Regions from separate parts of the Pectobacterium carotovorum genome, predicted to be linked through region 1. Evidence: predicted binding sites of a transcription regulator. Region 1 holds the regulator's gene; each other region holds the start of a gene.

The links. The regulator Fur, encoded in region 1, represses iron uptake genes when iron is present. The targets are predictions, from matches to a motif close to ATAATAATGAGAACNACTATCAA.
Region 2: R9X49_RS14455 (Nramp family divalent metal transporter) is a predicted target of Fur. The motif match lies at 2,348-2,370, and genes of this name have one in related genera.
Region 3: R9X49_RS16010 (TonB-dependent siderophore receptor) is a predicted target of Fur. The motif match lies at 3,257-3,279, and genes of this name have one in related genera.
Region 4: R9X49_RS03440 (TonB-dependent siderophore receptor) is a predicted target of Fur. The motif match lies at 3,368-3,390, and genes of this name have one in related genera.

What each region holds. Positions count from the first base shown of each region.
Region 1 is NZ_JAXAFK010000001.1:552,036-559,531, forward strand. Features, by position in the region: gene nagE (N-acetylglucosamine-specific PTS transporter subunit IIBC) at 1-320, shown strand, start outside; gene glnS (glutamine--tRNA ligase) at 477-2,135, shown strand; gene fur (ferric iron uptake transcriptional regulator) at 2,199-2,648, opposite strand; gene fldA (flavodoxin FldA) at 2,978-3,505, opposite strand; gene R9X49_RS02380 (methyl-accepting chemotaxis protein) at 4,396-6,069, shown strand; gene ybfE (LexA regulated protein) at 6,193-6,474, opposite strand; gene ybfF (esterase) at 6,766-7,496, opposite strand, start outside.
Region 2 is NZ_JAXAFK010000002.1:544,208-551,703, forward strand. Features, by position in the region: gene recN (DNA repair protein RecN) at 1-452, opposite strand, end outside; gene nadK (NAD(+) kinase) at 534-1,412, opposite strand; gene grpE (nucleotide exchange factor GrpE) at 1,562-2,149, shown strand; gene R9X49_RS14455 (Nramp family divalent metal transporter) at 2,408-3,646, shown strand; gene R9X49_RS14460 (hypothetical protein) at 3,685-3,849, opposite strand; gene R9X49_RS14465 (immunity 53 family protein) at 3,968-4,264, opposite strand; gene R9X49_RS14470 (hypothetical protein) at 4,286-4,951, opposite strand; gene R9X49_RS14475 (4-oxalocrotonate tautomerase family protein) at 5,056-5,286, opposite strand; gene R9X49_RS14480 (MFS transporter) at 5,300-6,478, opposite strand; gene R9X49_RS14485 (PEP-utilizing enzyme) at 7,258-7,496, shown strand, end outside.
Region 3 is NZ_JAXAFK010000003.1:285,394-292,889, forward strand. Features, by position in the region: gene R9X49_RS16000 (RtcB family protein) at 1-7, opposite strand, end outside; gene R9X49_RS16005 (metalloregulator ArsR/SmtB family transcription factor) at 265-576, shown strand; gene R9X49_RS16010 (TonB-dependent siderophore receptor) at 682-2,982, opposite strand; gene R9X49_RS16015 (AraC family transcriptional regulator) at 3,407-4,390, shown strand; gene R9X49_RS16020 (MmgE/PrpD family protein) at 4,500-5,828, shown strand; gene R9X49_RS16025 (hypothetical protein) at 5,927-7,496, opposite strand, start outside.
Region 4 is NZ_JAXAFK010000001.1:809,566-817,061, reverse strand. Features, by position in the region: gene R9X49_RS03465 (ABC transporter ATP-binding protein) at 1-305, opposite strand, end outside; gene R9X49_RS03460 (hypothetical protein) at 339-554, opposite strand; gene R9X49_RS03455 (AraC family transcriptional regulator) at 554-1,522, shown strand; gene R9X49_RS03450 (hypothetical protein) at 1,636-2,058, shown strand; gene R9X49_RS03445 (MFS transporter) at 2,055-3,302, shown strand; gene R9X49_RS03440 (TonB-dependent siderophore receptor) at 3,528-5,537, shown strand; gene R9X49_RS03435 (CDP-diacylglycerol diphosphatase) at 5,786-6,541, shown strand; gene R9X49_RS03430 (LysR family transcriptional regulator) at 6,688-7,496, shown strand, end outside.

The DNA of each region.
Region 1 (7,496 bases):
AGCTGGCCGTGAGCGGTAGCGAAGCTGATGGATATGACGTGAGTACCGCATCCGCGAGCGAGAAATCAGGCGATGCAGCGTCACTGGCGCGGGGTTACTTGCAGGCGCTGGGTGGGAAAGACAATTTGCTCGGTATTGATGCCTGTATCACGCGTCTGCGTTTGAACGTGGCGGATTCCTCTCTGGTTGATGATGCACAGGCGAAGCGTCTAGGTGCGGCGGGCGTTATTCGTCTGAATAAGCAAAGCGTACAGATTGTCGTGGGCACACAGGCTGAATCGATAGCGAACGCACTGAAAGCAGAGCACAGCAAGGCGTAATATAACGACGCTATGCTGATGAAATTGATAGGGCGAGATGGCAATCTTGCCCTTTTTTTTCGTTATGAATAATTAAATGAAACTAACGGTTGTTTCCCAGCGTAGCTTGTTGGATCATTGTCGGTTATACGTCGTTTTAGCATTGAGGAATGAAGAATGAGTGAGGCTGAAGCCCGCCCAACCAACTTTATCCGTCAGATTATCGATGAAGATCTGGCGTCCGGTAAGCATGACCATATTCAGACGCGTTTCCCGCCAGAGCCGAATGGCTATCTGCATATTGGGCATGCAAAATCTATTTGCCTGAATTTTGGTATCGCGCGTGACTATCAGGGGCAATGCAACCTGCGTTTTGACGACACCAACCCGGTAAAAGAAGATATCGAGTACGTTGAGTCGATCAAACGTGATGTCGAGTGGCTGGGCTTTTCATGGAGCGGCGACGTTCGCTATTCTTCTGATTATTTCGATCAACTGCATGCGTATGCGGTTGAGCTGATCGGTAAAGGGCTGGCTTACGTCGATGAACTGACGCCCGAGCAGATCCGTGAATACCGCGGTACGTTGACGGCGCCGGGCAAAAACAGCCCTTACCGCGACCGTACCGTGCAGGAAAACCTGGCGCTGTTTGAAAAAATGCGTAACGGCGGGTTTGCGGAAGGCACGGCATGCCTGCGTGCAAAAATCGATATGGCATCGTCCTTTATCGTGATGCGCGATCCGGTGCTGTACCGTATTAAATTTGCCGATCACCACCAGACGGGTAACAAGTGGTGCATCTACCCGATGTATGACTTCACCCACTGCATCTCCGATGCGCTGGAAGGGATCACGCATTCACTGTGTACGCTGGAATTCCAGGATAACCGCCGCCTGTACGACTGGGTGTTGGACAACATTACGATTCCTTGCCATCCGCGTCAGTACGAATTCTCCCGCCTCAATCTCGAATACGCGATTATGTCCAAGCGTAAGCTGAATCAGCTGGTTGTGGAAAACGTCGTTGAAGGATGGGACGATCCGCGTATGCCGACCATCTCTGGTCTGCGCCGTCGTGGTTATAGCGCAGCTTCTATCCGTGAATTCTGTGTGCGCATCGGCGTCACGAAGCAGGATAACAACGTGGAAATGGCCGCGCTTGAATCCTGTATCCGCGACGATCTGAATGAGAACGCCCCGCGTGCGATGGCGGTACTGGATCCGGTCAAAGTGGTGATCGAGAATCTGCCAGCCGGGCACGAAGAATTTGTCGCGATGCCAAACCATCCGAACAAGCCGGAAATGGGTTCACGTCAGGTCGCATTCAGCCGTGAGATTTATATCGATCGCGCTGACTTCCGTGAAGAAGCCAACAAACAGTACAAGCGCTTGGTGCTGGGTAAAGAAGTTCGTCTGCGTAATGCCTATGTGATCAAAGCAGATCGCATTGAAAAAGATGAGCAGGGCACCATCACCACGGTTTACTGTAGCTATGATGCAGAGACGCTGAGCAAAGATCCGTCTGATGGACGTAAAGTAAAAGGCGTGATTCACTGGGTTTCTGCGGCACACGCTGTACCTGCAGAATTCCGTTTGTACGATCGTCTGTTCAGTGTGGCGAACCCGGGTGCGGCAGAAGATTTCCTGTCGACGATTAACCCAGACTCACTGAAGATTACGCAAGGTTTTGTAGAAGCGAGCCTGGCACAGGCAGAAGCAGAGAAGGCGTATCAGTTTGAGCGCGAAGGTTACTTCTGTGCTGACCGCGTTTACTCCAGTGCAGAACATCTGGTGTTTAACCGTACGGTTGGACTGCGAGATACCTGGGTAGGCTAACGCCACCGGGAAGAAGACAAAAATAAAACCGCCTCGGCGGTTTTATTTTTTTATGCGGTCGATTTATCGTGTGGAATCGTGCAGGGTTTCATCCTCTCGGCAATCCCCTTCACTGCAATGCCCATAGAGATACAGACTGTGGTTGGATAGCTTGATGCCGTGTCTTTCTGCGATCTCACGCTGACGTGCTTCGATAGACTCATCGCGGAATTCAATGACTTTGCCACAGTCGAGGCAAATTAAGTGATCGTGATGATGCTGCTGCGTCAATTCAAAGACGGATTTGCCGCCTTCGAAGTTATGACGGGTTACGATACCCGCATCATCAAACTGGTTGAGTACGCGATAGACGGTAGCAAGACCAATCTCTTCGCCCATATCAATCAGTTTCTTATATAAATCTTCCGCACTGACGTGATGGCAGACAGGGTCCTGTAACACTTCCAGTATTTTCAGTCTTGGAAGAGTGACTTTCAGGCCGGCCTTCTTTAATGCGGTATTGTTGTCAGTCATGCGGGTTTAATCCTGTTGCTTACTTATCAATGGAGGCTGCCTAGCCTATGACATCGGTCGGCTCAAAAAATGCAAAAGCGTCTCAATTATAGAACCGCGCATACAAAATGAAAACAAGGGAATGTTAACAATATTGTCCCCATTCACACTATTGGTATACAACGCAATTCGTTGTTGATGAATGAGGAAATGATGATGCACATACAAAGCCGATGGGATTATTGTACAGGTTTACTGATAGAAGTTAAAAAAATGTATCAATTATTATGAAAGGTTTTACCTATCAATGCTGTTTCGGCTCTGATAGGGATTATCAGAGCCGAAATGGCTTAGCCAACCAGTTCTTTCAGGTTCAGCTCATCGCTGATCTGTTTTACCCAAGCGGTTACGCGTTCGCTGGTCAGTTCAGGCTGACGGTCTTCATCGATAGCCAGACCGATGAAGTGATTGTCGTCGGCGAGTCCTTTAGAGGCTTCAAAGTAATAGCCCTCTGTTGGCCAGTGGCCAACAATCGTCGCGCCGCGAGGTTCGATAATGTCACGGATGGTGCCCATGGCATCACAGAAGTATTCTGCATAGTCTTCCTGATCGCCGCAACCAAACAGGGCAACCAGTTTTCCTTCGAAATCAACTTCTTCCAGCGAGGGGAAGAAGTCATCCCAATCGCACTGAGCTTCACCGTAATACCAGGTTGGAATACCCAGCAGCAGAATATCGAAACCTTCGAGGTCTTCTTTGCTGCTTTTGGCGATGTCATGAACATCTGCAACGTTGGTGCCTAACTGCTGTTGGATCGTTTTGGCGATGTTTTCAGTGTTGCCAGTATCACTGCCAAAGAATATTCCGATGAGTGCCATGAATTGAATAACCTCTTGATTCCTAATGGTATGGTGTAATGTTTCACCCACTTATCCGTTAATAATAACAGACACTCACATCAGGAGAAACTCGTATCGGTAAGGATGCGTAAATCAAAGGCGTATGAAATGTGGAGGGTAGTAAAAGAAACGAAATGCATCTCTGCCGACGCTAAATTCCCCATAATGAATAGGGATTATGTTATCGTCTGGGATTAAACGCACATTTCCTTAATATCTTGGTGGATATTTATTTATAACAATGTTTCATTTTTTATGAATGCGCTTTTTATTTTTACAACTAATTCCGATTGTAATTAAAAGCAGACTTCTTTTTGTAAGAAATAAAAGTCACCTCACGGTACGTTACTATTCATGAGAATTAAAATGCATACAAAAGATAATGTTTTTATCGAATTGAAAACCTGTAACATTTCTCGGGAATATTCCTAATGAATGGAAATAAGAATTATAACCATTTACAGACAAGACGATGAAAATACAGAAGGGAAAGGTTTTAATCTTTTGATGTTAAAGAATAAAGTGAAAATTCAGCGTAAATTGCCTTGCCCACTGACAGCATGCTGATGCCAACGCACACGGGGCGCGGGCGGTAGCGCTTTTGATGATAACTCTCTGATTAAAGGCCTTATATCTATAAAAACAGGTAAATTCATTCTCAATATGAAAAATTATATTAATAAATATAGCGAGAACGCTAAATATTCTCTGTGTTTAGCCGATGAGTTAGCGTGGTTTTTGAGTTTTCAACTCGGTGAAATGTGAACGCTAGGGAGAAGTGACCTGTTTCATGGTGTGAATTTTCTGATTCATATCGGTTGATTAGCGATAAAAATCTTTTTAACCATTTTCCTGATTTGGAGTGAGCTATGAGACTTATAAAAAATATTGCCATCAGAACCGCTATGCTATGGGTACTGGGCATTTTTTGTGTCCTTTGGGGTGGCGTATCGATATATACCATGTTCTCTTTTAAAGAGATGACGGCGACCTCGAAAACCAGCACCTTGCTGGTTCAGAACATGAACTTTATCAACCAGGGCAACGATCAATACTTCCGTATGGTAACCCGTCTGGCGCGTGCAGTTGACGCTCGCCGCAGCGGTGATAATACCACTGCAGATAAAGAGCAGGCTTCTGCGCTCGTCGCGCTGGATAAACTGAAGTCTGATTTGGTGGCGTTTAATGCTATCGATCATGCGGGTCTGGATGCCGCGCTGGTGCAGGCCGTCAGCCGTGACTGGAACAATCTGGTTACTCAGGGCGTTGAGCCGCTTTACCAAAAGGCCGTTGCCAACGCGCTGGATGATTACCAAAATCAGGCCAAGAACGTTGTGCCGCCATTGAGTCGCCAATTTGGCGCGTCCTTATCCGCATTCAGTAACGCCAGCGCAGAGAAATTCGATGCGGCGGGCGTTCGTTTTGAACAAATCACCACGATTGGACAGAACATTTTGCTGAGCGGATTGGTTATCGGCCTGATTATGCTGTTCCTGACTGACCGTTATCTGGTTGTGTGCCTGGTTCGTCCATTAAATGACCTGCGCTATCACTTTAGCGTGATAGCTTCTGGCCATCTGGGCAAGCCAATTCTGGACTTCGGCAATAACTGTGTCGGTCGCCTGTTCCCACTACTGCGTGAAATGCAGGGGAGTCTGGCCAGCACGGTTAGCACGATCAGAAACAGCACGGATTCCATCTATCAGGGCGCTTCTGAAATTGCTGCGGGCAACAACGATCTGTCTTCACGTACCGAAGAGCAGGCTTCCGCGCTGGAAGAAACTGCGGCAAGCATGGAGCAACTGACGGCGACGGTGAAACAGAATGCCGAAAACGCCAACCACGCTAGCCAACTGGCGTTGCAAGCTTCGACAACGGCGAAGAAGGGCGGTGAAATCGTTGAAAACGTGGTGAAAACCATGGCGGAAATCTCTGGCAGTTCGAGAAAAATCGCAGAAATCACCACCGTGATTAACGGCATCGCTTTCCAGACCAACATTCTGGCGTTGAACGCGGCGGTAGAAGCCGCGCGTGCAGGCGAGCAAGGGCGTGGATTCGCCGTGGTGGCGGGCGAAGTACGCAGTCTGGCACAGCGCAGTGCGCAGGCCGCTAAAGAGATCGAAGGGCTGATTTCTGAGTCTGTTCGCTGTGTTGATACAGGTTCCAACCTGGTTAGCGATGCCGGTGACACCATGCAGGATATCGTCCGTGCGGTGACCAACGTGACGGATATTATGGGTGAAATTGCGTCGGCATCGGAAGAGCAGAGCAAAGGGATTGCACAGGTTGGTCAGGCCGTGGCGGAAATGGACAGCGTAACGCAACAAAACGCCGCGTTGGTTGAACAGGCCTCGTCGGCAGCCTTGTCGCTGGAAGAGCAGGCGGCGTTGCTGAACCAGACGGTGTCGCTGTTCCAGCTGTCTGACACGCAGTCAGCGCTGCAAGTGGCAGCAAAGCCGGTGCAGAAAGCACAGGCGGTTGCGCCGCGTGCGGCTGCAGCTAAAGCGTTGCCACCCAGCAACGACAACTGGGAAAAGTTCTGACGCTGGTTTTCATCAGAAAAACAGTGTGTTAGTCAGAAAAGAGTGTGCTGTTTAATTTCGGGTGAATGTTCAGGCGGCGTCAGAAATGGCGCCGCACAAGATGTGAATATCGTATTACGTCAATCAGGACTGTTGTTCTGCCAGCTGCGCCAACAGCATCTCTTCAATCAATTCACTGCGGCTGATGTTCCGCTCTTCAGCAAGGCTGTTCAGGATATCAACGGCGTCGCTGTTAATCTTTAATTCAACACGGCGCAAGCCACGAACTTTATCGCGACGTAGCTGATTACGCTTGTTAATTCTTAGTTGTTCGTCACGCGAGAGCGGGTTGGTCTTGGGGCGGCCCGGACGACGCTCGTCTGCGAACAGATCCAGTGTGGTGCGATCCGTTTGTTCTTTTGCCATAAGTAATGATACTGCAAGGTATTCGGACCAAAATACACGGTGCTGTCCATCTTGTTCTACAGATAAAAGCGATGCTGATTATCACCCTGCAACAAAGGTTGCCAGGATGCGGTTTGCTATCTGTGAAACATGTCGGGAAGTTATGCGTGCATTTTGATGAAGTGGTTACAATGCTTGTGGCTGAATCAGCCGTCCCTCTACTGCGAGCGCCATCATACCCTAGCCGCACTGGCGGCGACAACGGTTAACTGCCGCCGTTATCATGAATCCGCCAGTGTCAGTGTCGTCTGGTTAATTCGTGTCCAGAAAACGGTGGATAGCGCGCAAAACCGCATCGGGTTTTTCTGAGTGAACCCAGTGACCTGCTCCGCTGACTACATGCGCACGCGCCGCCGGGAACTGACGCAATAGTGAGTCGCGATAGCGATCGTCCAGATAAGGAGAATCGCCGCCGCGAATGAATAGGATAGGGCCTTGCCAGGCGGGAACATCCTGCCAGCCAACGATGTTTTCGTACTCATCCCACAACACCGGTACGTTAAAACGCCACTCTCCCTGTTGGAAGGATTTCAGCAAAAACTGAATCACGCCTTCTTCCTTTATATGCTGACGCATTAACGCGGTAGCTTCTGAGCGCGAGGTCAGGCCTGCTTCCGTCACGGCGCGCAGCGCGGCAAAAATAGTGTCGTGGCGGCGTACCTGATAATCCACCGGTGCGATATCAATCGCGACCAGCTTGTCCAACCGTTCGGGAATGAGCGCGCTGAGTGCCATCGCGACTTTCCCGCCCATTGAATGCCCAATCACGATAGCGCGTTCGATGTTCAGTTCATCCAACAACGCCAGTACGTCCTGCGCCATCGCGGGGTAATTCATCTGCGGCGAACGCGGCGACAAACCATGATTGCGTAAATCGATTTGCAGGATGTCGTGCGTGTTTTGCAAATCTCGGCCCAATACGCCAAGGTTATCCAGCGTGCCAAACAGGCCATGAATCAGGACGACAGGGAGTTTATCTGTGG
Region 2 (7,496 bases), on a different contig from region 1:
TCGGCATAGGCATCAAGCAGGTGTTTTTGGTGGTCGGGGCGCAGCAGTAGCTGATGTGCATGCTGGCCGTGTACCTGAATCAGGTGCTGGCCGAGTTCACGCAGTTGAGACAGCGGCACGGCGGTACCGTTAATAAAGCCACGCGAGCGGCCATCGGCGCTAATGACGCGGCGTAGCAGGCACTCGTTGCTGTCATCCAGCTGGTTTTCTTCCAGCCACTGACGTGCCGTTGGAGTATCCGCCAGCGCAAAGCGGGCGCAAATGTCGGCGCGGGCAGCGCCCGGCCTGACCATGCTGGCGTCAGAACGATTTCCCAGACATAAACCGAGGGCATCAATCGCAATCGATTTCCCCGCACCGGTTTCCCCGGTGATAACGCTCATTCCTGACTGAAAATCGATTTCTAATTCGCGCACGATGGCGAAGTTACTGATAGTGAGTTGCGCCAGCATGATAAACCCCTGTATGTAATCACATGTGATTACATACAGTATAAACTGGTTTTATATACAGTAAAGTGGCTGGGTGAAATTTTAGAATAATTTTTTTGACCAGCCGAGTTTTGAGCTTAGTGTATTGAAATAGCTGTAATTTTTTGGATGAATTAGATTGAGGTGGTGCTCGCTGCGGCGAATGAGCACTTCTTCGCCTTCCTGTACCGGTAATGCAATCTGGCTGTCGCAGCTGATTTCCAGGTCATTGGTAATGCAGGAAAATTTCAGCCGAATCGTGCTGCTGCTGTTGATGACCAGCGGGCGTGCAGACAACGTATGTGGGAACATGGGCACTAGCGCAATGGCATCCAGCGACGGCGTCAGAATTGGGCCGCCAGCGGAAAGGGAATAGGCGGTTGAGCCTGTAGGCGTGGCGATGATCAGGCCGTCTGAACGCTGTGAGAAGGCGAATTTGTCGTCAATATAGACTTCAAATTCAATCATATGGGCGACTTTTCCCGGGTGAAGCACCACTTCGTTAATGGCGGTACTGATGCTGTCGGGCTGGTTTGCTCGGCAAACGTGCGCTTCCAGCATGAAGCGTTGTTCGCTCAGATAATGGCCGTCGAGAACGTCAGAAAGCTGCTGCTGCGCATGGTCAGGATCGAGGTCGGTCAGAAAACCGAGGTTGCCACGGTTCACACCGATCACCTTGATGTCATAGCGCGACAGCACGCGCGCCGCGCCGAGCATATTGCCGTCACCGCCGACGACAACCGCCAGATCCGCCTGCTGGCCGATGTCGGCAAGACTACCCGTCGGCACGTCTTTCAGATTCAGTTCGCGGGCGATCTGCTGCTCGATCAGAACCGAGTAACCTTTGTCGGTGAGCCAGTGGTAAAGCATCTCATGCGTTGCCAGCGCCGTTGGGTGGCGCGGATGGCCGACAATGCCAATACAATTAAACGGCCTGTTCATTGTAAGCGGTGTGTTCATTGCTGTTTTTGTCCTCAGCGTGGTGTATCGGCAGCGGCTGGAACCAATATATGACTGGTTCCCTTGAATCCCCGATTTTGATCCCCATAATAAGCAACTAGCGAGATTAATGCTAAACCGCGGAGAATTTCATGAGTAGTAAAGAACAGAAAACGCCTGACGAGCAAGTGCTGGATCAAAAGGAAGCAGCAAAAGGGCAGCAAGCGGATGCCGCGCCAGAGACGGCAGACGTAGCTGACCCGCGTGATGCGCGCATCGCCGAGCTGGAAGCCCAGTTAAGCGAACTGCAACAGCGTGAACGTGACAATATGCTTCGCGTCCGTGCTGAAGCCGATAACATTCGCCGCCGTGCGGAAATGGATGTTGAGAAAGCGCATAAATTTGCGGTAGAAAAATTTGCCAGCGAAATGCTGCCAGTTATCGACAATCTGGAACGTGCGCTGGACACGGCGGATAAAGCCAATGAATCACTGGCTGCGATGATTGAAGGGGTTGAACTGACGCTGAAATCATTGCTGGATGCAGTCCGCAAATTTGGTATTGAGGTTGTCGGTGATGTAAACGTACCGTTTAACCCAGAAGTGCATCAGGCAATGACGATGTTACCTTCGGCCGATCACCAGCCGAACCATGTCATGATGGTCATGCAAAAAGGCTATACGCTGAACGGCCGTTTGCTGCGTCCGGCGATGGTTGCGGTATCAAAAGCACAAGACTGATACCGTCTACTTTTACGCAGTATCTGCTTTTTACGCACAGTATTTACAACGTACCGTCATACCAAACCCCGTGCCACGCATGGGGTTTTTTGTTTATATTTTGTTAAGATTTGTTTGATAAAAAAGATGTTTTTTAGGTTTTGAATGACTCATCATCTTTAACTATCAAAAGAATTGGTATCACCTCTCTAAATGCACTTGATAATCATTATCGTTTCTGTGAGAGTAGTAAAACACCAGTGTTAGAAGGGTCATACTATGCCGGGTAGCCGTGTTATTGAGTCAACAAGCCGTACATCAAGGAAGATAAAACTCTCTTTGATGGGCCCGGCGTTTATCGCGGCGATTGGTTATATCGATCCGGGTAACTTCGCCACGAACATCCAGTCTGGCGCAGCCTATGGCTATACGCTGCTGTGGGTGGTGGTGTGGGCGAACCTGATGGCGATGCTGATCCAACTGCTGTCCGCCAAATTGGGGATCGCAACGGGTAAGAATCTGGCGGAGCATATCCGCGATCGCTTTCCGCGTCCGGCCGTTTGGGCCTATTGGGTGCAGGCCGAAATTATTGCGATGGCGACCGATCTGGCCGAATTTATCGGTGCGGCGATTGGTTTCAAGCTGCTCTTGGGTGTGTCGTTGCTGGAAGGCGCGATTCTCACTGCTATTGCAACTTTCCTGATTTTAATGCTGCAACAGCGCGGTCAGAAGCCGTTAGAGATGGTCATCGGCGGCCTGCTGCTGTTTGTGGCGGCGGCGTATATTGTCGAATTGGTCTTCTCTCAGCCTGAGTTGTCTGCGTTAGCCAAAGGTATGGCAATCCCTAGTCTGCCGACCTCCGATGCCGTGCTGCTGGCGGCGGGCGTACTGGGGGCGACCATTATGCCGCATGTGATTTACCTTCACTCTTCTCTGACGCAGCACGAAGGCAGCCATACCCGTGCCGAGCGCTATTCTGCCACGAAAGTCGATGTCGCGATTGCGATGACCATCGCCGGGTTCGTCAATCTGGCGATGATGGCGACGGCAGCGGCGGCGTTCCATTTCAGCGGCAATCAGGATATTGCCGATCTGGATAAAGCCTACCTGACGCTGGAGCCGCTGCTGGGTAAAGCCGCTGCGATCATTTTTGGTCTGAGCCTGGTTGCCGCTGGCCTGTCCTCTACCGTCGTTGGTACGCTGGCGGGTCAAGTGGTGATGCAGGGATTCGTGCGCTTCCACATCCCGCTTTGGGTGCGCCGCACTGTGACGATGCTGCCGTCGTTTATCGTGATTCTGTCCGGTATGGATCCGACGCGAGTGCTGGTATTGAGTCAGGTGGTGCTGAGCTTCGGGATTGCGCTGGCGCTGGTTCCGCTGCTGTCCTTCACTGGCAACCGTGAACTGATGGGGCCGATGGTCAACGGCAAATGGGTACAGCGCATCGGGCAACTCATTGTCGTGCTCGTCGTTTCCCTGAATATGTATCTGCTCATTGATACGATGTTGGGGATATAGATCTGAGGCGCATTCCTCTCAACCGGAACTGCGCTACATTATCGATCCAGCATGACTTTACCAACGTAGTGTGGCCCTTCCCATAGCGTCCATTCACCAATGCGAGAGAGTGTTTCAAGCTGTTCCAGAGACGCGATAACGGTAACTTTGGCTGAGATCGTTTCTCCCGGGGCGACTTCACCGTCAAAATGGAATTGCCCCATAAAGTATGCTCCGCTGACCGGATCTTTATGGTTAGGTCGATAGCCAGAGCGGCAGGGAGTACGTCTCGCTGATTCGGCTCTTAAACATAGTCGTACCTGAAATACAGCAGTTTCATGTTCATTCATTACGACACCAGTTCAGAAAAATCGTTAACAGCTCAGCCAGATTACCGGCGCCACAAAAGCCAATAAATTGCAGCTTTTCCGTTTTACAGAATATCCAGTCACTGCCTTCTGGATGTGCACCACGACTTGTAGCTGTAAAAGGCTTGTCAGCAAGTGAGGTTTCAGCTAGATCGATTTTTACTCTCCAGCCTGGGTTGTCCAGTGTATCGATGCTAATGCCGAATGCGTGCTCCCACTTCCCGTTACACTGCGCCTGATACCACCGTTGAATCTCCTGTAACTCGTTCATTAATCATTGTCTCATGAGTATTCAATCTGGGGTTTCTTCGTGGTTTGCTGGTGTTTCAGCATCGGGAAAGATTTCCTGTAATTCCACTCGCTTGCAGATGACAAATCCAGAATCAAACAGCAATGTTTTAACGTCACTTTTCATTTCAACGGATGGAACGAAGCGGGTTTTAAGTACGCTGGATAACGCTTCTTGATAAGCATCCAGTAAGGGTTTAGGCCCTTGCGCGAGTAATCCATTGCCATTATTGCCGAATGTCGGCTCGCCCTGATGCCGATAAGCGTTGATATAGCGGCTCATCGGGCGCCAGTCGTTGAGAATACGTGTGTGAACACTCCAGACTCGCCCAAGTAGTTCGTAGCTTGATGCTGTTGCTGTGGTGGAATAGTACAAGCCACCTCTCGGCGCGTTGTAGTCCCACAATAGTGGATGCTGATCGGTAAAGGTCAGCTCGCCTGAACTAGCAGGTTGAATGTCATGTTCGACAACGCCATAACAGCAAATAGTGAAATGGCGCAGATAAGATTCATGTGGCTCACAGTATACGGAGCAATTGTGTTGCTCGTCATAACGCCAGTTATCACAGCAAAAATGAATCATTAGCGTGTTTGCGTTGGTGTACTGCACGCTGGAAATATAGCCGTTTAAATCGTCGTATAGCGCATCGGCTAGCTGTTCAATATCCATATTTTTTATCCTTTAAGCTGCGGACTCCCAGAAGAAGTGCAGGTATTCCTGTTTATATTCGGCAAATACGGATACCAGCATAAACGTATTGCGGTTAAACATGGTTAATCCGTATCAGATTTCTCGGAAGATTTCCCTGCGGCCTTCCTCAGCTCCGTCACCGGCACGCCGCCGATTCCCCAGTTGTCCGTTTCGACTTCATCAATCACGACGACGGTGGTTTTTGGGTTCTTGTTTAGCACATCGACCAGCAGTTGGGTTACGCCCTCAATCAACTGACGTTTTTGCTCAGCGGTAGCGCCTTCATTGGTGATTTTGATGTTGACGTATGGCATGTGTTCTCCTGAATTATGGTTGTGGTCGACGGTAAGGGAAACAGAGTCCTGCCGCGATGAAAAGTGCTGCTGCGCTGCACAGTATCGCAGGTGCGATAGCGTTGGTATTCGTCAGGGCGCTGGTGAGCAGTGGGCCAAGAATTTGGCCAATGCCGTAAGTGAGCGTCACCAGACCAAGCAGGTTGATGCCGTGCGGCGCGCGTAGCCGTTTGGCTAAGGGCATCACCAGCGAGGTCGTTCCCATAAAGGTAGCACCAAAGCCGACACAGCTGAGTATCAACGCCGTGGGCGAGTGACTTAATAGCGTCAATAGGACGCATACGCCCTGAATGATCAGGTTTGCCGTCAGGCAGGGCAAGGTTCCCCAGCAGTTGGCGGCCCACAGCCAGAAAAAGCAGCCGGGAATGATAGCCAGCCCAACCAGCGACCAGAGATGAAGGGATAAACGCGGCATGTCCAGTGCCGTCACCATCAACGGCAGATAGGTGGCGATGATGATGTACCCGAATCCTGCAAGGCCATACAGCAGCGCAAGTCGCCTCCAGCTAAGCTGAGGCGACTCATCGGTATTCGTCAGCGGTTGCGGCACGACGCTGGATTTAGGCGGAGAAAGGATGAGTAAGGCAAACAGAAGTAGCGCGGAGAGCAGGGCGGCTCCCCACCATAATAGCTCGGCGGTGAGGGCGTAATGCCGTCCGATGATAATGTATTCATTGCCCAATACGATCCCCACGCCGACTCCGGCGTAGAGCGAGGCGATAACGTGAGTCTGCCTACTGTGATGCTGGGTGTGGTGCAAAATGGTCAACGAACCGAAGATCATCATCGCCGCGCTGGCGATCCCGGCGAGGAAACGAATGAGCATGGCCAGTGTCGTGCTGGTGGTCAGGGCCATCGCGAAGAGCAAAACGGCGGTCGCGGCGGCTGCGCTAAACAGCAGGAACATCGGTTGAGAGGTTGAGGCGCGACGACTGAAAGAGAAAAACAGGCTACCGAACAGATAGCCAGCGTAGTTCGCGCTGGCAATGTAGGAAAGCTGGTTGAAGGTGAAACGGCCTTCTTCCAGCATCACGGGCAGCATCGGCGTATACAAAAAGCGCCCAAGCCCCATTCCTAACGCCAGCACGATTGTCCCGAAAAGGGCAAGAGTCAGCGTATCCGAGAGGGGGATAAGGCGAGGACGATCCATCATGCGACAACCCAAAGTGCAGAGAATATGTCGTTATCCTGCCCGTTTTCTTATCAAATAAAAGTGAATAGTAATGAGCAGGTTGATGACGCAACGAGAACGTTTTGTGGCCGCTCTATTCGTTTGCAAATGAAAATCCAACATCAAGGCGTTGTGTTTCTATGCTCTCTCATTTCAAGGATATCGGACAATACATATTAGCTAGTGTCAGTCAGGGACTTGCAACGAGTCATCACTTTTCTCTGTTGTTAAATATTCGCTTACCCATAATAACTGTTAATACTGTCCTCAAGGATTTGGTATCCATTTTATTGATGAGTATAAGTTCTATTAATAATAGTTTCAAATGTTGACTATTAAATTAATTAATTCTTAGAAGGAATATTATTATCTAATGATGATTAGAACATGACGTGGTTTTTTAATATCGTTTATTGAATGTTGAAGATGTTGGGTTTTCTAAAAATATGAATGATTGCTCATTCTTATCTACCTTGGTTTTTTTCGGTCAGCACCAAGTTTTTTTTCTTCTGTAATGAAAATGAAATATAAACATACAATAATTTACACGCTTAGGGAAACAAGTGCGTTTCCATCTATATGGCTGAATTAGTGAGTGTTAGAAGCTAAACATAGCTAGAACTCCAGTCGCCTACGTTATGACTCATATTTATCATTCAAGTTGATAGATTTTCCTTTCAGGTAAATCCTGCCAATAACTGATTGTATGGTACGTCATGTCTATGTAGAACGTGATAATATAATTGCTGTCTGGACTAAACATGAAATTGGAATTTAAAACTAAATCTGACACACTTGCTGCCCTTTATCGTAATCTTAAATTTGCAAATATTTTGCCTAGTTATTCTTTCACCGTTCATGAATGGATATCTAACCGACATAAAGTAGTTGAACATGTACTTGAAGATGATAGCCTCACCTCTGATATTATTGTTCGTTCAAGTTGCACTCTCGAAGACGCTTGTTCCGGAAGCAGTGCTGGTGCTTTTCATTCAGCAAG
Region 3 (7,496 bases), on a different contig from region 1:
TAGACATGGTGCTACCTAGAAAAACAAAAAATCCTCCTCCCGTTTCGAGGAGAAGGTTGTTTTTCCTGCAGCAGCAGATTCAGGAAAGGATGTCGGGCTATTCTAGGGAGGAACGTCGCGATTGTAAACCGTCACGGCATAACGTGGCGGCACCGTCCGCAGCGTTGTTGAGCACCGTCATTATCCGTGCTCAAGGCCGAGGGTATGGTAAACTCAATACATTAGTCATCACTAAATTAGTTAGCCACGCAGGACGGTATGAACATGACGTTGAGCAATTCGGATCGGGAATTCATGCAGGACGGTGCGGCAAAAGCCGCGGCGCTGCTACGTGCGATTGGCAACGAAAACAGGCTGTTGGTGCTTTGCCTGCTTATCGAACACAGTGAAATGTCGGTTGGGGCGTTGCTTGAACATATCCCGCTCAGCCAGTCCGCCCTCTCGCAGCATCTGGCGAAAATGCGTGAAGAAGGATTGATTAGTTATCGACGCGAATCACAAACGCTGTACTACCGCATCGAAAATCAGAATGTAGAAACCCTCGTCGCCACCTTAAAAACCATTTTCTGTCCCTGATACCTGCAACGGCCCGCAGGGTGACGACCAGGATGGCACGCCATAAAAAACGCCACGGTACAATGGCACCGTGGCGTTCGCGATTAAGTATAAGGGGTATAGAACTTAGAACGACGTCTTCACACTCACAAAGAAAGTCCGTCCCGGTTCGTTATAGGTTGCTGCACCTGCACCCGCGATGGTAACCACATTATTGTTCACCACATCCTGCGCATTGCCCGCACGGAACAGACGTTTATCAAACAGGTTCTCTACACCGCCCGTCACGCTCAGGTTCTTGTTAAACGTATAGGTACTGCTTAACCCGAACAGCGCATAAGGGCTTAACTCATTGGTTGCGCTACCCGTTACACGCTCACCTTTGTAGTTATACTTCTTCGGTTTCTGGCGACCATACCAGGTCACATCGGCCAGGAAGGAGAGATTCTCTGTCGCCTGCCAGTCCACGGATGAATTCAGGGTAAACTCCGGCGTAATCGACAGGTAATCGCCCGTGGTTTTATTCTTAGACTCCAGCATCCAGGTCAGGTTGTTACGCCAGTTGATGCTTTCCGTAACAGGAACGGTCAGGTTACCTTCCAGCCCCTGAATAACCGCTTTCGGTACATTGCCCCACTGGAAAATATTGGCGTTGGCATAATCCTTATTCGTCCCGCCCACCGCTTTACCGATAACATTGTTGCCTGCTTCAATTTTGTTACGGTAATCGTTATGGAAGTAGGTGATGCCCGCGATCAACCCATCGCGATGAAACTCCAAACCAATCTCTTTATTCAGGCTGGTTTCCGCTTTCAGGTCTTCATTACCGATCAGGTAGCAGGACGTACCGCCAGCACAGCCCTGTCCACGGCTATAAAGGAGGTAATTCTCGTTGGTCTGGTACAGGTTCGGCGCTTTGTAAGCGCGGGCGATACCCAGCTTCAGCGTATAGTCGTCACCTAATTCCTGCGACAGGTTGAGCGACGGGCTCCAGTTGGTGCCTGCCGTGCTGTGATGATCAACACGCAGCGCTGGCGTCAGCATGGTGCTGTCCGTCAATTGGACGTTATCTTCCACGAAGGCGGAAGCCAGACGAGCGGCGGATTTCTCACTGCGACCACTGCTGCTCAACGAACCCACACTCCCGGCTTCGGTCGTCGTCTGCGTGTTCGACACCGGATCCGTCATCTTCTGCTCGTTCCACTCAACCCCGAACGTTAACACCTGATCGACCCACAGATTCAGCGGAACATTCACTTCGTTATGCGCAGTGAAATTATCCAGCTTTATCGTGCCATATTGGTTCGGGCTCGTCGTATCAAAAATCCCTTCTAAACCGCCGGACAGCCCCTCAAGGATACGGGTGTTGTGCGTACGTTCGTATTGCAGATACGACGTAGAACTGACGCCGCTGTCCCAGTAGCCGCGATGCGTAACCGCAAAATTCTGGCGGTACATGCGGTTGGTTTCCTTGCCGTAATTGCTAACAACGAGCGGGTTGGTGTTGGTATTTTGCGAATCGCCCGCATAGATATTGCCCTGACGGCTGGAACCCGCTTCGAATTCCAGCGACTGCCGCTTGGTCATATCCCAACGCAACAGGCCGTTGATGTCTTTATTACGCACCCCTTCGCGCCCGGAAGGCAGTGAAGCTGACTGATTGCCCGCACGTGCGGACTGATGTCCCTGGTTAATATCGCGCGCATCAGCCTGGGTTTTGTTCAGATTACCAAACAGACGGAAGCTCAGACTGTCGGTCAGGCCGCCCATCAGACTGAAATCGGTACGCTTGGTTGCACCTTCCGAGCTATGCTCCGGAGCGTTCAGGTAGGTGTTCCAGGTACCGTGCCATTCCTGACTCGGCTGTTTAGTGATGATATTGACTACGCCGCCCGCTGCACCGTTACCATAGCGCGCCGCCGCCGGGCCACGCAGCACCTCAATGCGCTCCACCATATCGGCAGGCACCCAGTTGGTATCACCGCGAGTATCACGCTCACCGCGCCAGCCGTAACGCACGGCAGTACGGCTCGATACCGGCTTGCCATCCACCAGAATCAGCGTGTTTTCCGGTCCCATACCGCGGATATCGATCTGGCGATTGTTACCGCGCTGGCCGCTGGTTGAGTTACCGGACAGATTGACGCCCGGCATGGTGCGAATCAGATCCGACAGATCGTTAGCGGGCGGACGTTTGCTGATATCCTCAGCCGTAATCACCGACACGCCCGGCGCCTGGCGGGTTTGCTCTGCAGCCGTCACCACCATCGTATCGCCCGATGCCTTACTTTCAGCCTGATTCTGCACCTGAGGAGCGGGTTCTGTAGAAGGAGTGGTCGAGGTCTGCGCAGCGCTCAGAAACGATGTCATCCCGCAGCTAACGCCAATGAGCGTCGCCAGATAACGACGCGATTGTGGTAGTTTCATCAAAATTATCCTGCCCTGTAAGAAATGAATAAGTAGCCTGAAAAAGGAGCAACATCGCAGCCGGTACAGCGACACCTAACGACAATCAGCAAAAACGCTGAATAATGGCGGAGATAAAACGCGCAGACGTGGCGGTTATCGGGAGAGAGCGTCATGCCAGCGGGCATCACGGCGTGTTGTTATGGAATACTGTGTGTAATCAATCAGCCCTTTTCTCCGCATTGCCGGAAATGGAAAATGCATTTATCGTGCAATGTGACGTCCCCAACGAAAAATGCTATTGAGAAGTATTTGCATTACCATTTTGGCGCGGTCATTGTTACATTTGTCATTCAGGACGGGGTTTGCTCTAGCAGCAAAATGTTTTGCCAAAGCATCAAAATGGAAGGCGCAGGTCGAAGGGTTTAATCAGGTAGGTAATCACGTGCGCAGCTTCACTCAGTCATCAAAGCCGATCTATAAAGATCACATCGTTCAGCAATCGAGTCTGGTTGCGAATAATTACCGTTTTATCGGCCCCCGGCTGATCGATAACACGCCGGTGCTCTTTGGGTCGTTCAGTGTTGTGCAGCTCAATCCGCACCTGATTCTGCATACCGCAGATGTGATTAATCGCCACAACATGAAAACCCAAAACCTGCTGGATGACGCAATCAAGCTCGCCATTGTGGTAAGTGGCAATGCACATATCTCATTTGGCCATCAGGAACTGCATCTGGGAGAGAGCCAGCCCGCCTCGCTGATTTCGCTGACGGAACCGACGATGTTTACCCGCATCGGCAAGCGTGATGAATATGAGCGAACGATTACGCTGACGTTCGACAGAGAATGGCTGTATGGCAACATGATGGATACCGTTGGCGACTGGCAGGCCATCCACGATTTCACACAGACCCATCTGGCGACACACCTGTGGACACCATCCCGACAGGCGCTGGCCATTGCCTTACAAACGCTGGACGCTGAACCTTGCCAAACACCACTCCAGCGTCTTTATCTGGAAACGCAGTGCATGAGCCTGATTATCGAGGCGTTGACGTCATTAACGGCCAGCGTAGCGCAGGAGAAAAGCAGCGGCGTCACCCTACGCGGCTACCATCGCATTCAACAGATCAGAGATATGTTGGAAAGCGGCAGCGCCGACCATCTTTCGATGAGTGAGATCGCCAAAAGCGTCAACATGAGTGAAAGCACGCTACAGCGCCATTTTCGTCAGACGTTCAATATGAGCGTGTTTGAGTACCTGCGTAACTGCCGCTTACAGCGCGCCATGCTGGCCTTGCAAAAAGATGGCATCGGTATTGCGCAAGCAGCCAGCATCGCTGGTTACAACAGCCCCGCCAACTTTGCCACCGCCCTACGCCGCGCATTCGGTATTACACCAGGGCAGCTAAAAGACCGCTTCTGATTCCGCATCACTAATAACCAAATGGAATTTATTATTCCGTTTGGTTATTAATCGCTATTCAGCGATGCACAGTAAATTACTATTTTTCTGCCAGCACACATGACGACCCATGACCAATCAGACTGATATCACCGCAGCGCTTGCCCATCACATCATCCATAGCGAACCCAATCGGGAAGCGATAGAGGCCGCCCGTAACGGGGTGACTGACTTCATCTCCACCGCGCTCCCGATTGCACAGGGGGCCATTGCCGATAGCGGGCTCGCGCCGTTAAAGCAGGTATTCAGCGGCACGGACAGCCTGACGCGTAGTCTGATTCTGGGCTATTCCGGCCACGTACTGGACTTTGACGATTACCATCCGGCGTTTCGTGGACACCCCAGCACCGTCATCCTGCCCGCGCTCTTTGCCCTTGCCGCAGAGGATTCATCCGTAACGGAAGAGGCGTTTTTGACGGCGTATGTGATCGGTGTGGAAGCGGCAGGCAGAATCGGGCTGGCATGCGGCCCGCGTCATTACAGCCTCGGCTACCATAACACGGCCACGCTCGGCGCTATCGCCGCCGCCGCCGCCGCGGCACGTCTGGCTGGCGCATCGGTAGAACAGACGCAGACCATTATCGGTCTGGCTGCCACGCAGGCCGCAGGGCTACGGGCGCAGTTTGGTTCAGCGGTCAAACCCCTACATGCCGGGCTTTCAGCCAGATCGGGGCTAACCGCCGTCAAGCTAGGCTTGGCGGGTTTCGAGGGCAACACACAGCAGGTGATTGACGCCTTTCTTACGGCGCACGGCGATCAAAAACAACAGCCGGAACTGCTGGTTGAAAACTGGGGAGCGCCGTGGCGTATGCTTTCCCCCGGTCTGGAGTTCAAACGCTACCCAACCTGTGGCGGCACCCACAGCGCTGCCGAGGCGGCTTTTGCCCTGCGGGAACAGTGGCGTAAGCAGAATGATGCGGACGCCGATCTGGCCGATGCCATCGAACAGATCACGGTGACGTTCCCGCCAGGCGGCGATGTCGCGCCGTTTATCCGTAACGCGACAAACGGCGTAGAAGCACGATTCAGTCTGGAATATGTGATTGCGGCGGCGCTGATGGAAGGGGAACTGAAGCTGGCACATTTCTCGGAAGCCCCGGTTGAAATCACAATCTCCGCACTGGCGAATCGCGTCATACGCCGTGCCGATGAAACCGCGCCACCCGACGAGCTTGACCCGGAGGCGCGTTTTCATGAAGTTACACTGCACTTGCGTAACGGCGGCACGCTAATTCAGCGCACCACACGTCAGGAAACCTCGGCACGCCCTACTGACCTCCGTGCCAAGCTGCAACAAACGCTCGGTTCGTTGACGCACCTCGACAGCAACCAGATCGCCGACCGCTGCGCATTACGACAGGAAGGCGATTTGCGCTATTTACTCGGGCTACTGTTTTAATTTTCCACGACTAAAATCGCAATAACGGTTTTAGGTTTCTGGCGCTGTCGATAGCCTTTTTATCGGCAGCGCCGTTATCAACACACCGCTACAGCAACTCAATCTGCCTGATGGGAAAGCCATTTCCCTTTTTCATCAAAGACCGTCACACCCGGCTCACTGGAATAGCTCCCTTCCCCCAGAGGTTTATAGTGGGTCGCCAGTATATGGGGAGCACGATATTTAAAATCGAAATAGCCCTCATCAGGATTCTTGATAATCAACTTGCCTGTGCTATCGATAAGACCTTCGTTTACTTTGAAGTAGCGATCATCAAGGTTGTTTTTAAAAGACGTCGCTTCGCCATACATAAACAGGTTCTTTTTCTCTTGCGCGGAAATAGCTGGGAATCGCGTCACATCAAGCTGACGTAACACATGCAGGAACATCAGGCGTTCCAGAGGCGTTCCTGCATCTTTCGGGACTAAAAATTGTAATGTGAGTCCACTTCCCACATTCACATCGTATTCATAGCCGACAAACGCGCTGTCGCCATAAATAAAAATGTCATCAACTTCTTTACCTTCAGGGACGATCTCCTTGGTTTCAGCCATGAGTTCAGGAATCGACTGAGGAGCTACCTTAAAATAAACATCGTACTTAAACACTTCCGACGGGAATTTTATTTCAATGCGCGTTTTTGACATGCTCCGTTTAATAAAGCGTTCCGGCTTTTCCATGCGCTGTTCGAGTGCTTTCCAGATAGCCTGATGCATTTCTGCGATCTTAAATTCATCAGCGATCTTTACGCCATACTTCGCTTCCAATTCCGGCTGAGATAATGCCAGATCGTACATCGACAATGCCTGTTCGCCGCGGTAACGTTCATCCATCGTACGCAGTACGGCAAACGCTTTGGCTAACGCGATGGTGTCCTCAGCATTCGCTAACCCGATAAAGTAGCGCTGCTTAGCCTCATCATATTGAAAATAGACGGCTTCCAATTTTCCCCGTTGATTATCATAGGCCGCGCCGTTTTCCAACTGGAATAACACACCTTTTTGCCCTTCCAGCCACGATGCCAGATTAAAATCCTCTTTTGCCGCGCTAACGGTCAACAGGTCAAAATCGGTATTATTCTGCTTATCTCGATAGGTGTAGATCTGCGTGTCTTTATTTTCCCGATCGATAAGCAGACGCCCCATTCTGCGAACATAAGTCCCGTGTTCCCACAAACTCAGCTTGTCGTACATGCTAAACGGCAGCTTAATCGTAAAATACTCTTTGGGATAAAAGGGGATACCGGGGAAATCATCCATCGGCACGCGATTAAATGCCGCTTTCTCTTTAAGAAGCCATGCCTGATAGGCTTTTTTATGTTCTTCAAAACGCTGCTGGATTTTGAGTAAACCGGGTGACTGTTCTTCCGTCTTTTTCAAGACCATGGTGATTTCACAATAATAAAACGCACAGGCAGCGCTTTTATCGGATACGAACGTAACTGTGTTTCTCCCGGTGATTTTTAGCGTGTGCCACATACCGTTTACCTGTATACGGTTGTCTTTCATCTCCTCGGTATATTCGCCATCCTCGCTGTAGTAACTCACCTGCGTCGGCGTCAGATTAAAATAGAGGTCGTTTTTAATGCCCTTGAGGTTTTGTGCGATATGTTTCTGAAGGTTATCTCTG
Region 4 (7,496 bases), 260 kb from region 1:
AGCCGAAACGCGGCGTAGTGAGACTGATTAAAAGCCAGCAGACGCAGCAGATAGCTGGTGCTCAGGCATAGTACCGCCCCAACCATCGTCAACAGCGGCCATGACGCGGGTTGTAAAATGAGCAGCCGGATACTCCACGCCAGAAAAAGCAGAAATGCGATGCCAGCCAGAACCGACAGCCCCGACAGGCACATCGCCAGACGAACTTGCCCTCTTACAGGGTGCATAATGTGCCAGGCACGGTTCTGTGGCGCAGGATGCGACGTGGCAGCGGATGAACCGCCCTCAACAGCGGAATGTGGCATAGTTTTTCTCTTTTCTCCTTCCCGCACAGTCGCTTACCCGTAACGCAAGCAAATCAACTCGACGGCGGCAATAAAGTCAGGAATAATAACTATTCTCAATTGCGTATCTACCCGATTCGAGCCGATTTCTACCCGAATCGGTATGGGATTACCGCCATCAACCGCGTTGCTATGATTGTTCAACGTTCGGGTCGCCCAATGGCCGGATCGTCCGACGACAGCAACCCGTATCTTCAGGAGTCTGCCCATTGAACGCCTCCCCACTGAAAGCCACCAGCGAGCCTGAAGTCACCATTTCGAATTTGATCGCTGAACTGCACGTCGTGCGGCCGGATACCGGTGCGGACTGTAGTCTGCTGCGCGCGACGCTTCAGGAAGGGCTGGATATTCTGGTGTGGCGTGGGCAGTTCCGGCAGCCGACAACCATGCATTTACACGACGACTGGGGACGCATCAATTTTTCCTGTTCGTTGCAGGGAGATTCGCAATTTTCACTGAAAGGCGATCGGGGACGGGAGCACGTGCTGAAGCAAGATTCGGGCTGCATTAGCTACACCCCGGACTGTCAGGGCACGTCGTCCTATGCTGGACGGTTTGAAAGCGTCACCGTGTCGCTGAGCCCTGAACTATTGGCTAACTGGGTGCCGGATCTCACCGGTAACCTGCAACAGCAGTTGGATTCCGGCCGACTCTGCACCCACTGCGACTGTAATGCCGAAATGCGGGCAACCGCTCAGGTATTAAGCCATGCACTGTCCAGCCTGACGCATCCGCAGCAGGCCGGTGAAAACCGCCATGCGCCGCTGTGGCTGCTGGGGCAAAGCATGATTCTAGTGAGTCTCGCCGTCGCCGGACATGCCGACACCGTTCCGCAGCAGGACACGTTCAGCCTGGCCGATCGCCAAAAGCTGCTGCGGGCCAAAGATCTGCTGCTGGCGGATCTGTCACAGGCCCCCACTATCGCCATACTCTCCAGAGAAACCGGATTAAGCGTACTCAAGCTGAAACGCGGGTTCCGCCAGCTCTTCAATAACAGTATCTACGGGCTATTTCAGGCCGAACGTATGCAGGAAGCGCGCCGTCGTTTGTTTGTCACAGGCGCACCCGTCATGGTGGTTGCCACCGATCTGGGCTATGCCAACGCCAGCCACTTTAGCGCCGCTTTCCAAAAACAGTTCGGCGTCACGCCTTCCGCTTTCAAGCGCCTGAACATTTAGCAGAGAACCAACCTCACCGTGCATCCCGATACGGGTACAAATAGACCGGATTCGGGTAGCGCCACAACAGCGAATGATTATCATTTTCTCCATGATAAGCAGGAGAAACCGTCATGCCCGATTCTATTGCAACACCACACCCTTTCCTTGATACACACGCCTGGCCGGTGGTGTTCTTACACATGCCGGAACAGGTGCCCGACGATGAATCCGCTGGCTATATGGCGCAGATCGCTCAGCTGTATGCCGCACAAGAACGCTTTGTACTCTGCATGACCGGTGCCGACCTGCCCCATCGTTCCCCCGTCTTTATGAATGCTTACCTTCAGTGGACGCGCGATAACACCAGCCTGCAACAGCAATACTGCGCAGGTGCCATTCGTATCGAAAGCGACGAGGCCAAAAGGCAAAAATACGTGGAATGGGCGGATAACTGGGCACAGTCTGGACAGGCACCCTATGCTTACTTTGTCGTCGCCACCCCGCTTGAAGCACAGGCGCTGGCGATAACGCTGCTGGATAGCGACAAACCATGACAGACAGCCCGATGACACGCTACCTTCCCTATTGGTGTTTCTATCTTCATCAGGGCATGATCACCGCACTCATTATGCAAGGCGTGGCGGGCTATTTTCGCCACGCCGGGTTGGATCTGGCGCAGTTAAGCTGGCTGTCGCTGACCTTTCTGCCGTGGATTGCCAAATGCCTGTGGGCACCGTGGGGCGAGCGTCACGCGCTTCCTCTGCGCGGTAATCCCTATTTAGGCAGTCTGGTGCTGCTCCAGGTCGCGATGGCGGCGATGCTGGTCGCAATTGGCGTGCTCTCCCCCGAGCACTCAGTCCTGACTATCGTCATCGCGCTGATGTTATTGGCGCTGCTTTCCGCCAGCCACGATATCTATGCCGACGGCATCACGATTTGCACCACCAGCGCCGCCAGCCGTGCGCTGGCGAATACCGCACAGGTCGGCGGCAGCTATCTGGGCATTCTATTCGGCTCTTATGCGTTCCTGAGCATTGCGGAGCAGGCAGGATGGCGAGGCGGATTCTTCGCGCTGGCAGGGCTGTCGCTGCTGATGCTTATCCTGCCGCTGCGCTATACCCGACAATCCCAAATTCAGCATCATCAGACTCAGCAAGCCGCACGCCCGACGCTAAATCGTCTGACGTTTAAAACACTCTGGCCGGTATTAGCCTTCACAGCCATTTTCTATCTGGCGATGCGCGGCATGATGGCGCTACAGACCGTCATGCTGATCGACAGACAGCTTAGCCTGAGCCAACTGGGCATCGTCATGACCGTGTACAGCACCGCCGTGAGCGGCGTAGGGATTGTGCTCGCCAACGTCCTGATTCGACGCATGGGCGCACTGCGCTGCCTGTTGCCCGTGATGGTCACGCACGCGCTACTCGCTATCACGCTAGCCGTCGGCTATCCGCTGTTTGCGCTGAACATGTGGATCGTGCTCTTTGGCGTGGTCAATCTGGCCGCCGCCGTCGGGTTTGTCACGTTATACAACGTCCTGATGGGACTAGTCAGACCGCATCAGCCTGCATCCGACTATGCGCTGTTTCAATCTACCGATGCCGCTGTCGCTATGATCGTGTCGATTGCCGCGCTCCAGTTAGCGCATCACACGAACTACCAGACCACGCTGGGCGTGCTGGCCTGCTTTGCCGTCGCCAGCCTGTGGCCCGCCAAACGGTTATCTGTTCGGCTTTCCCGCGTGTTTTCTGACGGTGCTGTGCCAGCGATCATAAGCCAGCAAGGACGGGATTAACAAAACGGAAAAACAGGCAGGAAGCCTACTGTATTCGGGTTGAAATAGACCCGATACGGGTAGCTCAAAAAATGCAAACAATTATCATTTAACTTTCATCATTCTCTGTCTTACGCGCTTTTCGTACCGTAGCTTTCCGTATCGTAGCTTTCCGTATCGAACTAAAGCGTGTCGTGATGAAACCGTTGCCTTTGACATCGATTTTAGTTTTTCAGGGACTTCATAATGAAAATAATGCGTCTTTATCCGCTTGCCTTAACCGGCGTATTTCTCTCTTCCTGCGCCTTTGCCGCTCAGGACGATACGCTTGTTGTCTCCGCCAGCAAGCAGTCGCCCTATTCCGCCTCGGCCAACAACGTCTCTTCTACCGTTGTGACGGCACCGGAGCTGAAAGATGCTGGTGTTACCAGCACTGACAAGCTGACCCGTGTGATGCCCGGCCTGAACCTCGGCAATAACGGCAGCCTGCTGTTCCCCTCGATCTCACTGCGCGGCGTGTCTTCCGCACAGGATTTCTACAGCCCGGCGGTGACAGTCTACGTGGACGGTGTACCACAGCTCGCCACCAACACCGTGCAGACGCTCTCCGATGTGGAAAGCATCGAAATGCTGCGAGGCCCGCAGGGAACGCTGTACGGTAAAAGCGCACAGGGCGGCATTATCAACATTGTGACTCAGCAGCCGGACAGCACGCCGCGCGGCTATGTCGAAGGCGGTGTCGCCAGCCGCGACGGCTATCACGGCAAAATCAACCTCAGCGGCCCTATTCAGGATGGCCTGCTGTATGGCAGCGTCACGCTGCTGCGCCAGGTCGACTCAGGCGCGATGACCAACCCCGCGACGGGCAGCAACAACCTCGGCGGGACAAAGTCCAGCGTCGGAAATCTTCGACTGCGGCTGGCTCCCGAGGGTCAACCGTGGGAAACCAGTCTGGCACTAACGGAAGACTGCACGCGCGCCACACAGGATACCTATCTGCCGTTTGGCGATGCTAAAAACCGGACGCTGGAGATCGCCGCTGGCGCCCCCGATCCTAAACTGCGCCGCTGCACGCACAGCCAGTCGCTGAGCGGAAAATACACTACCGATAACTGGATTTTTAGCCTGATCGGCGCATGGCAGCAGCAGAATTACGACCGCACCTTCCCGAACGGTACGCTGATTGCCGACATGCCGGAGCGCTGGAATCAGGACGTGCAGGAACTGCGTGCCGCGACACACGGCGCAGGCCGCACGGTGGATATGGTGTTCGGCCTTTACCGGCAGAACACGCGTGAAAAACTCGATCTGACCTACAGCATGGCAGGTTCTCCGTTTATGCAGAGCAATGCCAACACGTCAACGGAGACGTTAGCCGCCTACAGCGATCTGACCTGGCACCTGACCGACCGTATCGATCTGGGCGGCGGGCTGCGCGTATCGCACGATAAGGCCGAAACCCGTTATCGCCAGCAGTTCTCCGGCATGAACGTGGGCGACAGCAATAGCGTCGATGACGATCAGGTGCTGGGACAGCTCTCCGCCAGCTATCTGCTGAATAATGACTGGCGTGTCTACACCCGCGTCGCACAGGGCTACAAGCCAACCGGCTTTAACTATTCACCTGCCGCTGGCACACAGGCCATTCCGTACAGCGCGGAGAAATCGATTAACTATGAAATCGGCTCGCGCTATCAGAGCGGCAATGTGCAGCTTCAGGGCGCCGTGTTCCATACTCACACGCGTGATATGCAGCTGTATTCCGGCCCGGTCGGTATGCAAACGCTCAGCAACGCAGGCAGCGCCGATGCCAGTGGCGTAGAAATGATGCTGAAGTGGCAGGTCGTTCCCAACTGGTCATGGGATATCAACGGCACCTATGTCCGCTCTGAATTTACCGGCGACAGTGAGAGCTATCAGGATAAACGCGTGCCCTTCGTCCCGCGCTACGGTGCTGGCACCAGCCTGAACGGACTGATTGATACCTCGTTCGGCGCATTAATGCCGCGTCTGGCCTTCAATGTGGTAGGGCCGCACTACTTCGACGGAGACAACGCGTTGCGTCAGGGCACCTATACCACGACCGACCTGCGCCTCAGTTGGCAGGCCACCGACCGGGTGAATATCGCTGGCTATGTGGATAACGTCTTCGACCGCCGCTACCGCACCTTTGGCTTTATGAGCGGCACATCGGGCTACGCGCAGGTCAATGAAGGCCGAACCGTTGGCGTGGACGTGCGGGTCGATTTGTTCTGATTTTTGTTCTGATGTCGGTCATCACACATTCGTAGCACAACGGCCTGCGGGGATAGTTTTCTGCCATCCCCGCAGGCCGCCTCTGCTTGTCACGTATTTCCCTTACAATCCGTTACCGATTAGGCTTTCACCTTCGCCGCGGGGTCATATTAATGACATCGCTCCTGCACCATACTGAGCGTCGCTACTTTCTCATGCTCCGTTTATCCTGATGTTTTGTGCCAGCCGCATTCTGCCGGAGATCCATCATGACGCGTAATAAGTTCCTCCTCCTCCTTCTGATTCCTGTTGTTGCCTTGCTGATTGCCATCCTATGGTGGTCGTTCGGGCGCGGAAACAGCAATGCACTGTGGAAGATCGTCAGCGAACAGTGCGTGCCCAATCAGCAGCGTAGCGGCAATCCCGCTCCCTGTCTGGAAGTCAATCTGGCGGAAGGTTACGTGCTTTTTGATGACAGAAACGGCCCCTATCATGACCTGCTGCTCCCAACGGATAAAATCAGCGGTATCGAAAGCCCTGAACTCTTGCAGCAAAACATACCCAATTTCTTCGAACAGGCATGGACGCGCCGCGGCCACCTTTCCCGCGAGGCAGGCAAACCGATCAGAGATGACTATCTTTCGCTGGCGATTAACTCACGCTATGGCCGTACGCAAAACCAGCTGCATATTCACATTGCCTGCCTGCGCCCGGAGATTTATCAAACGTTGAACCAACAGTTTCCGACGCTCTCTGCCGACTGGAAAACGCTGCCGGTGAAAATTAACGGGCATGTCTATCTGGCAAAAACGCTCACGGCGAACGAACTGATGCAAAGCGATCCGTTCAAAACACTCGATCGCTACGCCCAGCCGCGGAATGAATCGATCGGAAAATACGGTCTCGCGATGGTCTCTACGCCAGCAGGCGAAAAGGTGCTGCTCGCCAGCAGCCTTGACGTGTTCAATATGAGCCTCGGATCGGTGGAAGAAATTCAGGATTTTTCCTGTGCGCTGGCGAAATAGCCGCTGACCGCGCCAGAAGGCAGATTCAGAGGACTGAAAGTCCTATAGCAATAATTCGCTATAACTTATGACTTTTTGTTCATTGCGTTGCCTGTCTACCTCCGCCTAAAAAGTGGGAAAAAATCGATATGATAGGTAGCTGCAATATGCATCTGGATTTACGGCAATTACGCAATTTTCTTGCTCTGGCCGAACATGGGAGTTTTGTACAGGCCGCAGAAGCCGTCTGTCTGTCGCAATCGGCATTCAGCCGCAGTATTCAGGCGCTGGAACAAACGATGGGGCATCCGCTTATCGATCGTCAGAGTCGCCGCTTCGCGCTAACGTGGCAGGGCAATACGCTGCTGCCTTTTGCGCGCCGCATGCAGGAGCTGTCCTGGGAGTTGATGACCGACATGCGACAGATCAGCGAGGCGCAGGAAGGCGAACTGACGTTTGCCTGCGGCCCCGCACCGTCGACTACGCTAATTCCCAAAGCGGTCGCACATTTCCATGCCCTTCGTCCGCGCGCCAGAGTCACCTACAGCGTAGATAACTGGCAATCCCTGCGTGAGCGGCTGCTAGCCGACGAATGGCCTTTTATCGTTGCCGATACCTGGCAGGCCGAAATGGAAACCAACCTCCACGTACAGCCATTAAGCCAGCAGCGCTGCTTCTTTATCTGCCACTCTTCACACCCGCTGGCGCAGCAGGCAAACGTGACGCCGGACGATCTCCTGCGCTTTCCGCTCGCCTCCCCTTTTATGCCCGTCGGCATGCGCAAGGTGCTGGCGGCTTTAACGCGTCAGCCTGATTATCGGCCACAGATTCAGTGTGACCATATCTATTCCGTCTTCAGCATCCTGCGGCACACTCAGGCCATCAGCTTTGCCAGCGAGGATGGCTTTGCGCTGGGACGATTAAGCCATCAGTTGGTAGAAATTCCGCTGACGGGCACGCCGCCGGAATGGGGAAA